DNA from 3 places in the Rossellomorea sp. y25 genome. Region 1 is predicted to be linked to each of the others. Evidence: riboswitches for the same ligand, from Rfam matches in the RefSeq annotation. Region 1 holds a riboswitch; each other region holds the start of a gene.

Region 1 (5,923 bases):
CAGGCCGAGTCGATAAAACAATAATCCGATCTGAAAGGAATAGGGCTTCGTCAATATTATGAGTGACAAATAGAACGGAACTCAAATCTTCCTCCCAAATGGAAAGGAGCCACTTCTGCATGTCTAATCGTGTGAATTCATCCAGGGCAGAAAACGGCTCATCCAAACATAAAAAGGATTGAGGACTGACCAGGGCACGAATAAAGGCAACTCTCTGCTTCATCCCTCCAGAAAGATCACCGGGATAAGCATGCTCATATCCCTTCAAACCTGCCCGTTCAATCATACTCATTGCTTTTTCTCTATCCCTTTTTCCGTGCAGCTCCTGACCCAGCATCACATTCTCAATCACCGTTCTCCATGGAAGGAGGGACGGACTTTGAGGCATATAACTGATGGTTCCTCTCTGACCATTAATCGACCTTCCATCTAATTGAATATCTCCTGAATCGGGTGTGAATAATCCGCCGATGACATGAAATAGCGTGCTCTTCCCGCTTCCAGAAGGACCAAGGATCGAGACAAACTCACCTTCTTCCACATGTATGGAAAGGTTATCCAGGATCAGTTCTCCGTCAAAGTATTTGGACATATTTTGAATGGATAAGGTTGTCATGCTATTTGTCCTCCTTCCGATTCCACTTAATCATGATTTTTTCTAATAACAAGATGATGCCGAAGAAAGCCAGGCTGAGCAGCATAATCATAAAGATGGCAACAAATACCCTGTCTGTCCTGAAGGAAGAAGAGGCAAGTGTCATGTAGACCCCGATTCCTTTCTGAGCACCTAACCATTCCGAGATGACTGCCCCCATCACACTATAGGTAGCTGAAATTTTCAGTCCTGAGAAGATGGACGGTAGTGCATGCGGCCATTCAACTTTTCGAAAGATTTGCCCCTTTGATGCTCCTGACATTTTCATGTAAAGAATATACTCGGGGTTCGTCTGTCTGAACCCATCCAGCGCCGAGACCGCGACCGGAAAAAAGCAGATCAACGTAATCACAATGATTTTCGGCAATAGTCCAAATCCAAACCAGATAACAAGTAAAGGAGCCAGGACGATGATCGGAATATTTTGAGACAAAATCATAAGTGGATATATCGCTTCTCTTACTTTAGGGAGGAGATGCAGACCCACTGCAGTCCCGATGCCAATCGTACATCCAATCACAAACCCTCCGATCGTAAGGAGTGTTGTCGAAGCAAGATGTGTTGTAAACGTGGACCATGAGGCGACTCCTTCTGCCCATATTTCTGAAGGTGAAGGCATTAGCCATGCCGGCACCTCAAATACTCTAATGGTGGATTCCCAAATGATGAATAAAAGGATGATGACCAAGAAGGGTCTCCATCCTTTCGATATCCATGCTTTCATCCTTTATACTTCTCCGTTAATTGATCCATTTCAATCCCGGCCGGCTGATATAATACCTTGATTTGAGAAATGACGTTTGAGCTGCCCATTTCAATCATTCGTTCATTCATTTGTTCAATCACCTTAAATAAGTCAGATAGATTTCCTTCCATTGTCGTTTCTAATGGATGGACTTCATAACGGACACCAGATTTATCAATGATCGCGATGGCTTCATCCACGTATGGTATAACGTCTTCACCATTTTTCGTCTTCGGAATAATTTGTATGCTTACGAGTGCGTTCCCCATTTTGTTCACCTCTTAATTTGGTAAAAATTCGTTTGTAAAAGCTTTTTTACTGTCCAGTTCCTTATCTAATAAATTGTTCTCATACATCCATGAAGCATAGTTTTCCCATACCTCAAGCTTCTGCTCTCCCCATCTGTCAGCATCATCCTTGTATTTAGGAGCCAGCCATTCCTGGCTCTTCATGACTAATTCTTCATCAAGATCCGGAGCTGCCTCTAAAAGAATTTCACCTGCATCCTTCGGTTTGTCGATTGCAAACTGATACCCTTTTGAAGCAGCTGCCAAGAAGGCTTTAACCGTATCGGGATCTGATTCAATCATTTTTTCATTTGTTGTCAGGACAGGAGTGTAATAATCCAGTTTTTCAGAGTAGTCCTTTACGTACATCATGTTCAATTCCTCACCGCGAAGCTCTGCTTCAATACCTGTCCATCCATAGTAGATCCATGCAAAGTCAACATCCCGTTTCACGGCAGTAAAGAAATCTGTATCTCCCATGTTTACAAAATCCACTTTCTCTACATCTGCGTTTTCTTGTTTCATAATCGATGTCATGACAGCTTTTTCAACAGGGGAACCCCAACCGCCATAACTTTTACCTTCAAAATCCTTTGGTGTCGTAATATCCTTGCTCTTAGGTGATGCAAACCCCGAGGTATTATGCTGTATAACCGCAGCGATTGATACGAGGGGAACATCCTGTACCCTGGCTTGTGTGACACTTTCCTGGTATCCAACCCCGAACTCAGTTTTACCCGAGGCAACGAGTTGATCTGCCCCAGCCTCACCTGGTAAGATGATATCCACATCCAGCCCCTTCTCTTCGAAGTATCCTTTTTCTTTCGCAACGTATAATCCAGTGTGATTGGTATTCGGTGTCCAGTCCAGTACGACCGATACCTTTTTAAGATCATCCTTTTGTTCATCTGCCGTATTTCCTCCACCGCTGCAGGCAGTTAAAAGAAAGACAGCACAGATGATGACCATCCATTTTTTCATCTTGATTCCTCCTCAAATCCTCATATGTAGTTGTAACGTTTATTCGTTATTCTTCACTTAATAAGGTGAATGAATGTAAAACAAAAGGCAGATGGAACCTAAAAAGCTTTGGGACACTATAACAAAAAGCGCCCCAAGCCTTCAGCCCGGGACGCATCGTTAAACATGATCATGTATTGTTTAAGAGAATGTTTCCTACGCTGGTATCAGCCAGTTCAGGTTCAAAGGGTCAGTATCTACAGGATACAATCTCAACCGGCCATACCGGTTCCCCTACACTTTTACTATGAAATTAAACGTTATCTTCTACCCTACTTTGCCACAGAGTAGATGGATATTCAAGCATTTCCTATTAAAGTTAATTAAATTTGAAAGGCTCGTTCGTAATCACCGTTATCTACAAGTCCGTTAATAAACGGTATATAGGTAGATACAAGATGTGAATACCCTTTTTGATTGTAAAAAAACGTATATTGGACAAGGAAGATAATGACTAAGAATGGCAGCAGTCTCTTCTCATCTTGCGTTAAGGCAGCATCGAAGTGATACCCCGCCAAAAAGGTATGGATACATTCGAAATGCTCTTTCTTATCTTGCTGTACCAGGTCTTTGAGGATCCCTGCGATAAAGTAACCGATATCTGCTATACGGGGGGCTTTTCGTATCCTTTCAAAATCGATGACCCCGGTCACCCTTTCCTCATTTATGAGGATATTACGCGGGTGGCAGTCACTATGTACGAGTTGATGAGGCAATTTGCTATAGGAGAAAGACCACTCATTTAGCCTGCCTATAAACCCTTTCCCCCATATTTCAATCGATGTCGGATCTTGCACGGCTATCCACTCTCTCAAATGTGTGTCAACTTTCCATTCTTCTACCTCGTATTTACAGACATATTGTTTTAGTCTGCCATGGAGTTGAAAGAGATACGTTCCCGCCTTTTTAAGAGAAGCTAAGGAATAGACTTGTACTGGCTTTCCTTCGAGGGCTGGATACAGGGAGTAGAAATCTTGATGCTGTTGTACATAAGACTGGTGTGAGACCGTTAGCAATGGCCTTTCAACGGTAAGTCCGCTTTCCTGTAAATAGGTCGTTAAGAGATACTCTTCTTCTAGCATCTTCACAGAAGAATTGAATCTTTTTTTCAAATAATATGTCTTCCCCAGATTCTTTACCTTATAAACATTCGGATGACTGTCCACAGTCTCTATGCAGGAAGGATGAACCTTCCAGTTCAATAATAGATCATGAAGAGGTTCAATCATTTTTAATTCCCTTCCAAACATAGTAATATACGTTTAGTATGACTATGAAAGAATGTCTACATACCATATGAAAAGAGGTTGCATCCATGCAAAGAATACAAATGACGGAAGACTTATCATTCTCAAGAATCATTCATGGGTTGTGGAGACTTGCAGACTGGAATCAATCAAAGGAAGAAACCCTTGCTTTGATCCAGGAAAATATTGAAAATGGAATCACAACTTTTGATCACGCAGATATTTATGGCTCGTACATGTGTGAAGCCTTATTTGGTGAAGCCCTTGCCCTTCAGCCTTCCTTACGTGAGAAAATGGAGATTGTGACGAAATGCGGTATTGTCCTCCCTTCTGAAAATCGTCCGGAACATAAAACACATCATTACAACACGAGTAAAAAGCATATTTTGACATCTGTTGAAAACTCACTGCAGAATCTAAAAACGGACTACATCGATTTATTATTGATTCACAGGCCAGATCCATTTATGAATGGAGAAGAAGTGGCTGAATCCTTCACTCAATTGAAGGAAGAAGGAAAGGTACGTCACTTTGGAGTATCAAACTTTAAAGATCATCAATGGAATATGCTTCAATCCTATTTGCCGTTTCCATTGATCACGAATCAAATCGAATTATCTGCCTATAACTTAGAAAACTTCGAAGACGGTACATTAAACCTTTGTCAGGAGAAACGTGTCGCGCCGATGGCCTGGTCTCCACTCGCAGGCGGTGCGATTTTCAAGGGAGAGGATGAGAAAGCCATTCGTCTTCGACATACATTGAAGAAGATAAAAGAAGAAACAGGTGCAAAGGGAATTGATGAAGTTCTATATGCCTGGCTTCTTAATCACCCTTCAAACATTATGCCTATCGTCGGTTCCGGTAAAAAAGAACGCATCCAACATGCAATCGACTCTCTTTCTATTTCTTTAAACCACGATCAATGGTTTGAAATCCTGCAAACTTCTATGGGACATGATGTGCCGTAATAGAACTTAGTACAGCAAAAAAGACGATCCTTTTTCTAAAAGGTTCGTCTTTTTTAATTCGCTATATCGCCACCAACGTAATATTCCAGATAGACATCTTGTAGTTCATTCATGGAGAGCTCATAAAGCTGCTTACCAAAATATTTATATACGCCAATCCTTAATAATTGTTGAATATAGAAATCCTTCTTAAATTCAGGTGTCTTTTGCTTCTCTGATTTATTTTCTTGATGTAACATGTTCATCCCTCCAGTTGAGGATATACCCCAAATCGAGACTGAACTAAACATCCTCTTACACATTGGTAATATTAGGATAAAACGACAGCTGTTACGTACAAACGTGATGATGTCCCTCTGTGACACTTTTTCCCTCCACTTGAATCGTAGAGTGATGAATAGCAAATTCCTCTTCAAGATAGGCTGAGAGCCGTAATAAAATCGTATCTCGATTCACTTCGCTTCCCACCACCACATGACAGCTTAGAGCTGTGAATCCCGACGTGATGCACCATACATGAAGATCATGGACTTCAATGACTCCCGGGATAGCTGCCAGGCCATTCATCACTTGTTCCGTATCGATACCTTTTGGGGATCCCTCCATTAAGATATGAATGGAATCCTTCGTTACTCTCCATCCGGAAATGACGATTAGAATGGCAACCATGACAGAAGCAATAGGATCCGCCAAGTTCCAATTAAAGAAATAGATCAAGAGTCCGGCTGCGATGGCCCCGACCGATCCCAACATATCACCAAGTACATGAAGAAAGGCACTTCGGACATTCAAGTTATGTTCTGTATCCCCTCTCATTAAGATCCATGCCACGATCATGTTTACAACCAGACCTGTGATGGCGATCACCATCATACCTGGTGAAACTACAGGAGTATCTATAAAACGATGATACGCTTCCCAGAAAATATAGAGTGAAACGAGAATCAACGTGATGCCATTCATAAACGCCGCCAGTATTTCGAATCTCTTGTACCCAT
Region 2 (5,923 bases), 1.1 Mb from region 1:
TGGCTTTGTCCGAGATATCATAAAGAAGCGCAACGGTCGTTCCGTCTACAGGCATAGTGGAAGCAATTGACTCTTGTTTACCCTCTTGAAAATGGACAGGCGACCAGCTATTCCCGATGACGAGCAGCTTATCCTTCTGTAGAAACAGATGATGCGGCTGCATATTTTCTTTATAGCTGGTAGAGGATACCACTTTCATTTCTTTCACAGGATTTGCCTTTGTAATCAGCAGCCTGCGGTCGGTTAATTGGTAAATATAGCTTCCATCGGTCTTCACGATATCCCCTTCGTCAACTCCTTTAACCTGATTATTCGTTTCAGAAAAATTGGATTCCGATTGAGACGACTCCCCAGCTGCACTATCTTCCGATGATTTGGACTCCATATTCCCTTCTCTTCCGAACAGAGAAAACTCCGTATCTTCCTTATTTTTCTTTAACATTCGTTTAAAATAGTTCGTTAGTTCTTCCTTGGATTGAATACTGGGTAGTTTAGAGGTGACAGAAAAGGGTATTTCTGTATCTCCATCATAAGAAAAACCCCATTTGGTTTTCACTTTAGGAGAAATATGAAGTGTATACTGGTGTGGATCAGAAGGATATCCTTCTGGCGGTGCTTGAATTTGCAGTGTCTTTCGATTTTCATCCACCTTCAAGGAGACATTGATCCTCTCTCCATTGGAGTCTTCTACATAAATGTTCTGGGGCGTCACCGTTTCCTTATTCAGGGCCGTTGAAAATTGCAGATTCCATGAGTTATTCTCCATCACGAGAAGGTCGCCCTCCATCTTCCCCTCGGCCTTCACGACAGGTCTTTGACTATACACAAACGTTCCAAGTGCCACCAGCAACATAATACCAGCAATGATGAGCAGATACGATTTCTTACTCATGCTATGACCCTCCTATATGTTCTATTTGTTGATTAGACGTCAGGAGAGAGAAAATGTTACATGGGGTGTGAGTTTGCAGGGGATTCATTACGCCCGACTTTGTTCCTATTCTCTGCTGAAGCCAATAAAAAAAGACCCCACAAAAGTAAGGTCCGTCCCTCTATCTCATTCGCCTTGCACTTACGTTCAGCCGAGCGTTTCGGATGACTTGGTTGATGACTTCTGAGAAGATGAGTCCGATGGCGATGGAGCCTGAAATCATAAAAGCTTTAGCTGCCAGGTTGATGGCGGCATTGTAATCGTTTTGAACAAAATTTCTCATGGCATCGTACGCCAGTCCTCCAGGTACAAGAGGTATAATGCCGGCTACAGAGAAGATGATGACCGGGGTTTTATACATTTTCGCAAACACCTGACTGATCACGGCCACGACAAAGGATGCAAGTAACGTCGCAAGTACCGCATCGGCGTCGTTTAAACTCATTACTATGTAGATGATCCAGCCTAACATTCCAACAATTCCGCATTTGAAAAGGGACTGCTTTGGAGCATTGAAGATAATCCCGAATGCAGCAGCGGAGATGAAGCTGGTCACTAATTGTTCTATGATGAGCATTCCCTTTTCACCTCATTCTTTTTTCCTAATACTAAACAAAGTCACCCTACGTCAGAGTGAAAACTACGGCAATACCCGTCCCGATGGCAAACGCCGTTAAAAAAGCTTCTGCTCCCTTCGATAAACCCGACACCAAATGCCCTGCCATTAAGTCCCGGACGGCATTGGTAATGAGGAGCCCGGGAACCAGAGGCATCACTGATCCAATAATAATCTTATCCAGCTCCTGTCCGACTCCAAGCTGGACGAACCCATAGGAAAGCATTCCGATAATAAAGGAAGCGAGAAACTCGGCGAAGAATTTAATGGGCACAAGTCGATGAAAATAGATCAGGCTCGTAAACCCGACTCCACCAGCGAAAAGCGCAGGAATGAAGTCATTCCACATTCCCTGGAACATGATGAGAAAACATCCGCTTGCAATCGAAGCGGCCAATACCTGAATCACAAAGGAGTAAGAAAGATCAGATTGATCAAGCTTTTCCAAAGCATTGTATGCTTCTTCAAGGGTGAGATGCCCCTTACTGATTTGCCTTGAAATACTATTCACTAGGGTTACTTTTTCAAGATCGGTAGACCGTTCGTTTATTCGAATAAGCTTCGTTTTCGTTGGTTCAGACGTTTCAATCGAGAAGATGATCCCTGTTGGTGTAACATAGCTGTGAGATTCTGAAATCCCATAAGAAGCGGCGATCCGCATCATCGTATCCTCTACGCGATACGTTTCTGCACCACTTTGCAGCATGATCTTACCCGCCAGCAAACTTACCTCCATAATGTCATATCTTCTTATCATTTTTGCTTCCAATATAGATCTCTCCACACGTGCTATTTTTTGAATAGGTCTAGTTTATAGGAAAGAATGGGTGTAAGCAATGAGGAAGGGGATGATTTTACGAAGATTTAATCTGCGTAGAGGGTTTTAGGATTGAGTTTTTTTGTAACTTGACGAAAATTTTTCAGTCTCCGAATCTTTACTAATCATCCTTCTATTCCCTTTTCTCTTCCTTTTAAAGAGAATGTACAAAACAGTTACCAGCACAAATCCTGTTAGAACCAACAGTTGATATTCTTCTACCAACCCCAAGATCACTTCTCTATCACCATCATAGAACTTGCCTATACTTAAGAAAAAAAAGGTAGACGGAGCTATCCCAAGCATAGTAAGGAGAGAATACACTTTCAAATCCATTTTTGCCATGCCTGCCATGAAGGGGATGATATTTCCTAAATGAAGGGGACTTGCAATTGCTACGCTCCAGATTCCGTAACGGTTGAACTTTTCCTGAGCTTCTTTGAGCTTCTTCCGTTTTTCAGGTTTCAACCTTGCCTCAAGCTTCGCACCTAATTTTGAACTGATAAAATAAGGAATATAGCTACCCGCTGTATAAAGAAAGCTTCCTATTAGAGAAAGCACTCCTATCTCCATCCACGTTAATTCTAAAATAAATCCCATTGTTACGATGAAAAAAGTGCCCACAAAAGGGAAAGCACTTCCTTCAATAAATAGAGAAAGCAATACACCCCATATCCCCCACTCTGCCGAATAATTTGCCATGATTTCTTCCATCGAGGTCACTCCTATATGAACGAATAACTTAAGTATAAAAAAATCACCAACATGCAAACAGAAGCCGTAGAAGTAAATACTTCTAAGACCTGGGATGTATTTTCATAGAAAAAAGACCAGCCTCTTTATAGTGACCGGTCCAAATAACTTAGGATGCCTTTCGGTTGCTTTCTTGAGGAGATACCCTTACTTTGATCAATCTTGGCACTGTGTTGAGTACGATCAGCAGAGCGATTGAACAAAGAAGAGCTGAGCCCAACATGGTGATTCCGTTTGCTGCTAATGAAAAAAGTAGCGGCGACATGCCTTTTGGCGCATATTCTGCAAAGAAGACATATCCTGCGATGAAGTGCCAAAAATATCGACCCAGACTACCTAAAAACGTAGCAGCCACTACCCACATGACCGCTCTAGTTCGACGGTTACTTCTTACTGAGGATTGGATCTTACCGGAAAAGAATCCGGCAAGACCGATAAAGGCAAAGGCGATGAAATATTCAATTACCATTTGCACTGGAGTCGCAATCCAAGCGTCACCCAAGGCAATCTGCAATAGGCCCCATACAAATCCAGCCAGTATACCAGCCTTCCATCCTCTTCGATATGACAATAGAAAAATAGGAACCATTGCTATCGAAATGGAGATACTGGGTGATAGCTTAATAGAAGGAAGCATATCAAGGATAACGGCGAATGCCGCCATCAATGAGGCTTCAAGTAAAACGACAAGACGCATGTTTTTCATAAAAGAATCCCCCTTGTAAGATGAAACGAAACCATAAGGGGGCTGAATGTAAAAGGAAAAATAAGCCATGCTGCTTACTATCCACATCCCTACGCTAGTACTAACTAACAGGTTCAGAGGGTCAGAACAGATTGTTCACTCTCAGCTTTCGCTCCCCTTGTGGTAACGTTTATAAAGTTGTTTGGTTTTATTATACATGAAGAATGAAATGATAAAAGATAGAGAGGTTCACTCTTTAACTTCGCTATTGATTAAGGTGACTCATTAAGAGGATCGTGAAGTATGATGACGGGCATTGACTTAGGGGTAACCATGAATCCATAGACTTTTCCGTCCTTGTCCTTATACGCTACAGAATAATCTCCAAACTGGGGTGAGAATTCGACGTTCTGGTATTCGAGGTCCAGATCTTGATACTTCAGGCTGATATACAGGTTAGTGGCAATTCTTGCTGTCAAGTGTTGTACACTGGAAATCCGGTTGGCTACTATTATGAGGATGATTGCTAAACCAAGTAACATGACTTTCTTTGTCCTGGACAATCTGATCATTCATCAAGCCCCCTTTTATTTCTTCATGACTACTATACTCGTATACTCTCTATTATATACCTATTCACCGAACCATGACAAAAGAGCTACTTTTTTAGCAGCTCTTTTTCATTGTCTATAATCCCCAACTTAAAACAGCTCTCGATTTTTAATTTTCACAGTATTAAACAACCGTTTAATACTGTAAACTTTGACAAACCAACAACTTTCACGCTTAATCAAACGTTTGTTTAGTTGTCTAACATCTTCACCAGACGGGACATTTGGGTATGTAACTCATCGATTGGAACGAATCGGGCCTTCCTGAACATTTCTTTTCCATCTACAAATACGATGACCACCGGCACAGTAAAGATAGAGAACCCACCAGCTATTTCCGGTATTTCCCCTGCATCGGCATGAATGGACTTTACATCTTGAAACTCTTCCAGCACCCCTTTCACTTGGGGCAGTAGAGCGTGACAAACAGAGCAATTGGGTCTGGATATGTATAGTAACACCATCTTTTCTCCTGCCAGAGTAGCATTGATAGTTTCTAAAGAATGAACTTCTTCCATATCTAACCGTCTCCCTTCTTTCATTACACACACTAGTAATATGTATACCCACCTATTCAAAGGTTTACTAATAGGAACCCGCGGGAAAAGATAAACGAAGACAAAATAATTTGAAAAATGGAGGAGATTGAATTGAAACCGACTGTTAAGGAATTTTATGACGATAAGGAATTAATTACAGAAGTTGAAAAGCTTTCTTCTCAAGGTATCGACAAACACAATCTTTATGTATTATCCCATGATGATGACCGGACGGACAGAGTCGCTGATCGGGCTGACGCCAATGAGATCGGTGTTAAGGAAACAGGCATCGGGACTGCAGTAGGGAACATGATTCTGAATAAAGGCGACGAACTCCGAAACAAGCTGATGGAAGTTGGATTTTCCCACGCAGAAGCGGATCAGTACGAAGGAAAGCTCGATGAAGGAAAGATATTATTGATTGTTAAGAACTGACCTTATAGAACAATGACTTAGGATGATTCCCCGGAATCATCCTTTTTTGTCTTGAAAAACATATAGCTTCCCGTTTGCTGGTCTTCTAAACTTAGGGCCATTAAACCCTCGTTTAATCAGCTCTTTTCTCATAAACATCATAATCCCGCCATGCCCAACAATGAGAACGTCCTCACCCTCATGTATGATCGCTTCGACAATCCTGTTGATTCTTTTAAGGATTTCATTCTTACTTTCAGGCTGAGAACGATGATTAAACCACCAGGCTACCCGGATCATAAACAAATGTAAAAACAGAGGAAGCTTTCTCTTGTAATTGAATAAGGGAGATAGTCTGATTTCACGTAGTTCCTTCAACGATACGATATCCCCGGCATAGACTTTTCGAGCAGTTACTTCTGCCCTGGTTAAGTCACTTGCGTAGCACTTCTTCCATTCAATATCATGAAGATCAACCTCATTCTCTTCTACATCAGACTCATCGTACTCTTCTACCCACTTCATTAGTTCTTCGGATGTTACAAATCTTTCAGGGT
Region 3 (5,923 bases), 1.0 Mb from region 1:
TGTCGTTTTCACTGTTTCCCATACAGATTTTGTACTCTCTTCATCTAACATGGCTGTAGGCTCATCCAGAAATAGCGTATGGGGATGGAGCGCAAGGGCAGAGGCAATGGCTAATTTTTGCTTCATCCCCCCAGATAGAGAGGAGATTTTCGTATGGGAATCCCTCAGACTTAAATTCACCTTCTCTAACAGTTCTTTAATAATCTCTGGCATTTCGTCTCTTGGAATCTGGTTGTTCTCCAAAACAAAGGCAATTTCCTCATCTACATAGGGCATACAAAATTGAGCGTCCGGATCTTGAAAGACATACCCGAAGGATTCAGGACGTTCAATCGAGTCAGCTTTCATCGGCACATCTATCGAATGGGGTATCACACCGGAAAAAACCTGGAGGAGTGTGGATTTGCCACATCCCGACGGTCCTAATAGCAATACCTTTTCCCCATCTTCTATTGAAAGGCTTACGTCTTTAAACATCAGTTCCTCTGAACCGGAGAATGTAAGGCGCAGATTTTCAACATGCATCGTCCTTCCCTCCTTTACTGATTCAACGCGTCATAATCTTTTTGCTCTGCATTTCTGACTAAACTGGTTACCCCCGTTTTCTCCAGAGCCTTAACGAGATAAAAGGCTCCTATGCCTGCTATCACGATGGATCCTATTAATCTGGCACCAATAAAAAGTGATAAATTCCACAGAACCAGGTCTCCCATGTATCCCTTAAAGTAGTCCATCAGGATTGAGCCAATTGCTGAGCCCACAGCTGCTGCACAAATGATGATGACATCATAACGCTTATAGCGGGTGATAAGGAAAATCAACTCTGCAAACAATCCTTGAATAAGACCGAATAGGAGTACCTCGAGGCCCCATTCACTTCCCATGAGAAATTCCCCTGAAGATGCTGCAATTTCTGCCAGAAGTGCGACACCAGGTTTCCTAATGATTAAAAAAGCCACGGTTGCCGCCATGAACCACATGCCATAGATCAGTTGATCCGCATGCAATCCAAATGGCTTTAACAGGTTATAAACCGGTCCCCAAAGCTTATATATAATTCCAAAACCTATGGAGATCACGACCGTTACTAAAATGTCCGTCAGCTTTAATTTAGACATGTACTTTACCTTCTTTGACTAAAGAAGACTGAAACGGCCATTTCTCGAGTGTGTATGCCATTTCCCAAAATTGGAATTCATAAATGCTGCTCAAAATGAAATTCTCTTTCATTCTTTCCTTGTCTGTTTCTGTCATCGTTGCTGCCAATCCATCCAGTCGCTGAATCTGTTCTTCCACTAACTCCCGAAACCATTCTCCCCCATAAGCTGCGATCCACTCCTGATAAATGGCCTCCTCAGGTGTACATGATTTCAAGCGTTCACCGATCTCATAATACAACCAGTAGCAGGGGAGTATTGCCGCCAGAATATCTGCGAGCCCCCCATACTGAGCGGACCGATACATATGTGACGTGTACGCATAAGCCGTAGGAGCAGGTTCAAACTGCTGTTTTTCTTCTTCCGTGATCCCTAATCGATTTGAGAAATTTTCATGAAGTGAAAGCTCTGCTTCATTTGTCCCAACAGCGTGTGTTGCCATTCTAGAGGTAGTATGTAAGTCTGTTGCTTTGGCTGCCCCAAGTGCCTGCACCTTTGAAAAGTGGGATAGGTAATAGGCATCTTGCAGGATGTAATACCTGAAGTTTTCAAGGGGGAGGGTTCCCTCACCAATCCCTTTAACGAAAGGATGTTGAAAGCTCGCTTCCCAAATTTCGTTTACTTCGTTTCTTAAGTACGTTGAAAATGACATAATATCTTTCTCCTTTTCCAGACGACCCGAACTGGGCAACAAAAAAGCCACTTCCCATTATGCATGCAGCATACAGAAAGTGGCTTGAGATCAGAATGTAAGATTACGATTCTACGCGACCGTCAAACACCACTTCCCTACGCTGGTCTCAACCAGATCAGGTTCAAAGGGTCTTAAAGTCATACTTTAATCTCAGCCTTTAATAAGGCACCCCTAGTGGATCGTCCTATGAAATTTTGTATTCGATGCTATCGTACCATGATTCTTTTGCTTGTCAACACCAAAAAGAAAACCTTTCATCAATTTCCCATTCGCCCTTCCCCTACAAAACCAATCACAGCAAAGGATACCCACTTTAAAAATTTTAATGAAATTCCTTTAAGAATAAAGCTCTTTACAGCAATATTAACTGCATACTACAAATGTATAAATATACAAAAATGGATTATGGGATGACAATCATTACAATTAAAGTAGGGAGGGGCTTCCATGTTGGAAGTCCCTCCCTGCCCATCATTTAAACCATCCTTTTTCTTTTGATTGAGTGATGGCTTCGATTCGATTTTTAACTTCAAGCTTGTCGAGTATGGTAGAGATATAGTTTCGGACGGTACCCGTTTTCAGGCTAAGCTCATCGGCTATCTCTTTCGTGTTTTTCCCGTCAGCAACCAGCTCCAACACTTCCTTTTCACGGTCTGTCAAAGGATTCTCTTCACTATACACATCGTCCATGAGCTCTGGTGCATAAATACGTTTACCCTCCATCACAAGGCGAATCGAGTTCGCCAGTTCTTCACTTGGGCTGTCCTTTAACAAATAACCCTTCACTCCCCCTTTTAATGCACGCTGGAAATAACCGGACCTGGCAAAGGTTGTCAGGATAATCACTTTGCAATTTTCGCCTTTTAACTCCTCTGCTGCTTCAAGACCGGTCTTTTTAGGCATTTCAATATCCATGATACAAATATCCGGCTGCAGCTCGTGGACGAGGGCAATGGCTTCTTCTCCATTGCCCGCCTTTCCCACCACTTCCATATCATCCTCTAAGCTAAGTAACGAGCCTAAGGCACCTAATAACATTCGCTGATCTTCCGCGATAACAATTCGAATCATTCCATTCCCTCCCTGTCTGTCTGCTTAATCACTTTCGGCACTCTCATAATCAAGATGGTCCCATTCTCTGTAAGGATGTCTAAACTTCCATTTACAAATTCCAAGCGTTCTCTCATCCCGATTAAACCGCTGCCTTTAGACTGTGTGTAATCTCCTCCGATTCCTACACCATCATCCTTCACCACAATGGTCATCTCTTTATCCGACTCTTCAATGATGAGCTCACAGTATGAAGCCTTACTATGTTTGACAACATTCGTCACGGCTTCTTTTAGGCACATGCTCAAGATATTTTCCAGAAAGAGTGATGCTTGGGGCAGCATGACTTCATCATCCATCACGAAATCAATTTCCGCTGCCTTTAATAGCTGTTTGATCCGGACGATTTCGTCCTTTAATCGAATACCCCTCATTTGTGAAACCATTGTCCTTACTTCACTCAAAGCGGTTCGTGCCGTCTGCTGAACATCCTTTAATTCACTCCGGGCCTGCTCTGGATCCTTGTACACCAATTTTCTGGCCAGATCGCTTTTCAAACCGATGAGAGAAAGCTTTTGACCCAAAGTATCGTGTAGATCACGGGCAATCCTCTGGCGTTCTTCCTGCTTGACCAAGTCTGAAATACGTTTATTAGCATCTTCCAACTGATCTTCGAGCTGCACCTGTTTATTTCGATTATAAATATTAAACGGTAACAGAATGACGCTTATCCAAATGATCAGAATAAAAGGAAATTGAGATAAAAATAATTCATCCTGTATAACAAAATTATAATTGATCGATGCCGTCGTTAACACAAGGTGGATAATATAAAGGGTTAAAAACGCCACCCGGTTTTTTATATTCCCATTATAATAGGCAATATAAAAAGCAAAGTAGATAAAATTAAATTGAATGGTCATGGTAATGGATATCGCAATTAAAATTGATGTCCATAAATAAACCGGCCAGTCCTTTGAAATAAAAGCAAATCGTAAAGAAATAAAGAACATGATGGTCAAGGAAATCCCTACAACAATTTCGATCGTAGAGGAGGACTGAAAGATAAAATAAAATGGCAGGATGCTGATGATGCTCCATATGTACGGGGAAATTCCGGACCCTTTTTGAATATTGATTAACTTTTTCGGCATTTGCACGATGAGGACCTCTTTTACTTTCATTATTTTAAACATGTCTCCTATATTATTACATGAATTATCCCATATTTTCATACCGAGTGGCTGAATTTTCATTATCTATTAGAGGAGTTGATCATATGAATCCCAAGACAGAAAAATATTAATATTTCCGATTTTGAATCGCTTTTTGCTTCTGCATGACCTCGTAGGATTTATGGATGATATCAGTTAACACATCGCCTTTGTAAACTCTTCCAATCTTCGTGTTTTGCTGATAGTATTCAACGATTTCATCCAATTTCTTTGATGTTTCCGTATCAACCCTTACATTAAGCTGCATTCTTCCTTGATCTGACAAGGTTCGCCCTCCTTTTCTATCTATCTGTTAGCAACTGCTAGCACTTTGTTATCACTAGTATATCAGATGCTACCAATCAAATATACTGGCAAATGACCTAAGAAAAGTTGATTCACTTTGAAAAAGCCTGAGCGTCAATCCGCCCAGGCTTTCCGTTCAATTCTATTTGTTTTCAATCGAGATTTTTACTGGTACGATATCCATTTTCACATTGAGATATGAGTAATCATCTTTGTTTCCATCTTTATAACCCCAAAAGCCTTCCGTTTGATCTCCCTTTTTGAAAGTCAGTTCGAAGCCTTCATCTTCAGAAAAACTATAGCTCTTCACTTCATCCTGGCCAAAGTTATCAAGAAGGCTATAGCTTAAATAGTTTGCAAGAGAAGGGTGCGGCGTTAATACTCCTGTATGGGGAGCAGCTTTATATTCGTAATATTCATAGTCTTTTGTTGAAACCTTATGATCACTGATCGTATATGCATTTGTATTTAAATTTAATTGATCTCCAGAGGTAATCCATGATAATTGAATATTTTTATACGTATGCGATGATTGTGATAGATTTGACTGACTCAAATCTACTACGGAAACGCCGCCTCTACCTTTTACTTCAATGGTTTTCGCTTCGTTATCCACTATCATCGCCGTATCTTCATCGATGCCATAGGCGAATTCATTTTCTTCTCCATGTTCAGCATTGGTTGCAATTAAACGCCCCAATCGTGCTTTTTTATCAAAGTGCTGATCCACAATACCATACGGGAAGAACCCTAATCCCTTCTCAAGATATCCAGGTCCACCTTCTTGTTGAGACATCCCGTCATACATATCTGTAAATCCTTTTGATAGAGTCTCGTAGCTTCCTCCACCTGCGATCATCACATCGCTCATGATTGCAGCTCCTGCACTTGTACCGCCAAGAACGGCTCCATTACGATAGATTTCCCAAATGCTTTCAAGAGCCATTGACTTCGATCCATCTTCGTTTAATAGGGATCGAGTGATATCCGTTTGATCACCACCTACAAACCAAATGGCATCATACTCTAGAATCCTTTCTGCCAAATCCGGGTTATTCTTATTATCTGCCCACTGGGACTCGTCTTCTCCCGTCCCTTTAAAGTCATGATTAGATATAGGAAGAATGTCGATTCTTTCTGTCGGAACACCATATGAGGAAAGATCCTCTTTAAATGCTTTTGATGATTTCAAACTGGAACTTGCTGCAGGGATAATCCCTATTTTCCCATTTTCCCCAGTACGATTAATAAATTCATGGTACACTTCTTCATTGCTGCTCCCTAAAGCTCCCCCGACGATCACCAAACTTCCCTTTGTTTCAGGATCAAAAGAATTCTCAGGTACTTCTAATGTTGACTCCCTATATTCTTGTGTCAGACGGTCTTTCTCATTAAAGCGGACCGATACTGGAGAGATATCCATCTTCACATGCAATAAAGAGTAAGAATCCTTTTGACCATCCTGATAACCCCAATATCCGTTTGTTTCATCTGTCTGTTTG

The links. A riboswitch is a leader RNA that binds a small molecule or an ion and turns the genes downstream of it on or off. The one in region 1 is predicted to bind thiamine pyrophosphate.
Region 2: another riboswitch for thiamine pyrophosphate. It lies ahead of thiT (energy-coupled thiamine transporter ThiT); the one in region 1 lies ahead of AAEM60_RS07235 (ABC transporter substrate-binding protein).
Region 3: another riboswitch for thiamine pyrophosphate. It lies ahead of tenA (thiaminase II); the one in region 1 lies ahead of AAEM60_RS07235 (ABC transporter substrate-binding protein).

Annotation. Positions count from the first base shown of each region.
Region 1 is NZ_CP145886.1:1,451,614-1,457,536, reverse strand. Features, by position in the region: gene AAEM60_RS07250 (ABC transporter ATP-binding protein) at 1-616, opposite strand, end outside; gene AAEM60_RS07245 (ABC transporter permease) at 618-1,379, opposite strand; gene AAEM60_RS07240 (thiamine-binding protein) at 1,376-1,669, opposite strand; gene AAEM60_RS07235 (ABC transporter substrate-binding protein) at 1,682-2,668, opposite strand; TPP riboswitch at 2,844-2,953, opposite strand; gene AAEM60_RS07230 (phosphotransferase) at 3,031-3,936, opposite strand; gene AAEM60_RS07225 (aldo/keto reductase family oxidoreductase) at 4,023-4,925, shown strand; gene AAEM60_RS07220 (Fur-regulated basic protein FbpA) at 4,979-5,164, opposite strand; gene AAEM60_RS07215 (cation diffusion facilitator family transporter) at 5,256-5,923, opposite strand, start outside.
Region 2 is NZ_CP145886.1:396,767-402,689, reverse strand. Features, by position in the region: gene AAEM60_RS02130 (beta-propeller domain-containing protein) at 1-892, opposite strand, end outside; gene AAEM60_RS02125 (threonine/serine exporter family protein) at 1,053-1,508, opposite strand; gene AAEM60_RS02120 (threonine/serine exporter family protein) at 1,555-2,304, opposite strand; gene AAEM60_RS02115 (VTT domain-containing protein) at 2,431-3,078, opposite strand; gene thiT (energy-coupled thiamine transporter ThiT) at 3,227-3,823, opposite strand; TPP riboswitch at 3,893-3,991, opposite strand; gene AAEM60_RS02105 (hypothetical protein) at 4,075-4,374, opposite strand; gene AAEM60_RS02100 (thioredoxin family protein) at 4,605-4,931, opposite strand; gene AAEM60_RS02095 (general stress protein) at 5,064-5,387, shown strand; gene AAEM60_RS02090 (histidine phosphatase family protein) at 5,424-5,923, opposite strand, start outside.
Region 3 is NZ_CP145886.1:2,476,607-2,482,529, forward strand. Features, by position in the region: gene AAEM60_RS12365 (ATP-binding cassette domain-containing protein) at 1-525, opposite strand, end outside; gene AAEM60_RS12370 (ECF transporter S component) at 540-1,118, opposite strand; gene tenA (thiaminase II) at 1,111-1,809, opposite strand; TPP riboswitch at 1,927-2,034, opposite strand; gene AAEM60_RS12380 (response regulator transcription factor) at 2,323-2,922, opposite strand; gene AAEM60_RS12385 (sensor histidine kinase) at 2,919-4,055, opposite strand; gene AAEM60_RS12390 (hypothetical protein) at 4,204-4,401, opposite strand; gene AAEM60_RS12395 (cyanophycinase) at 4,564-5,923, opposite strand, start outside.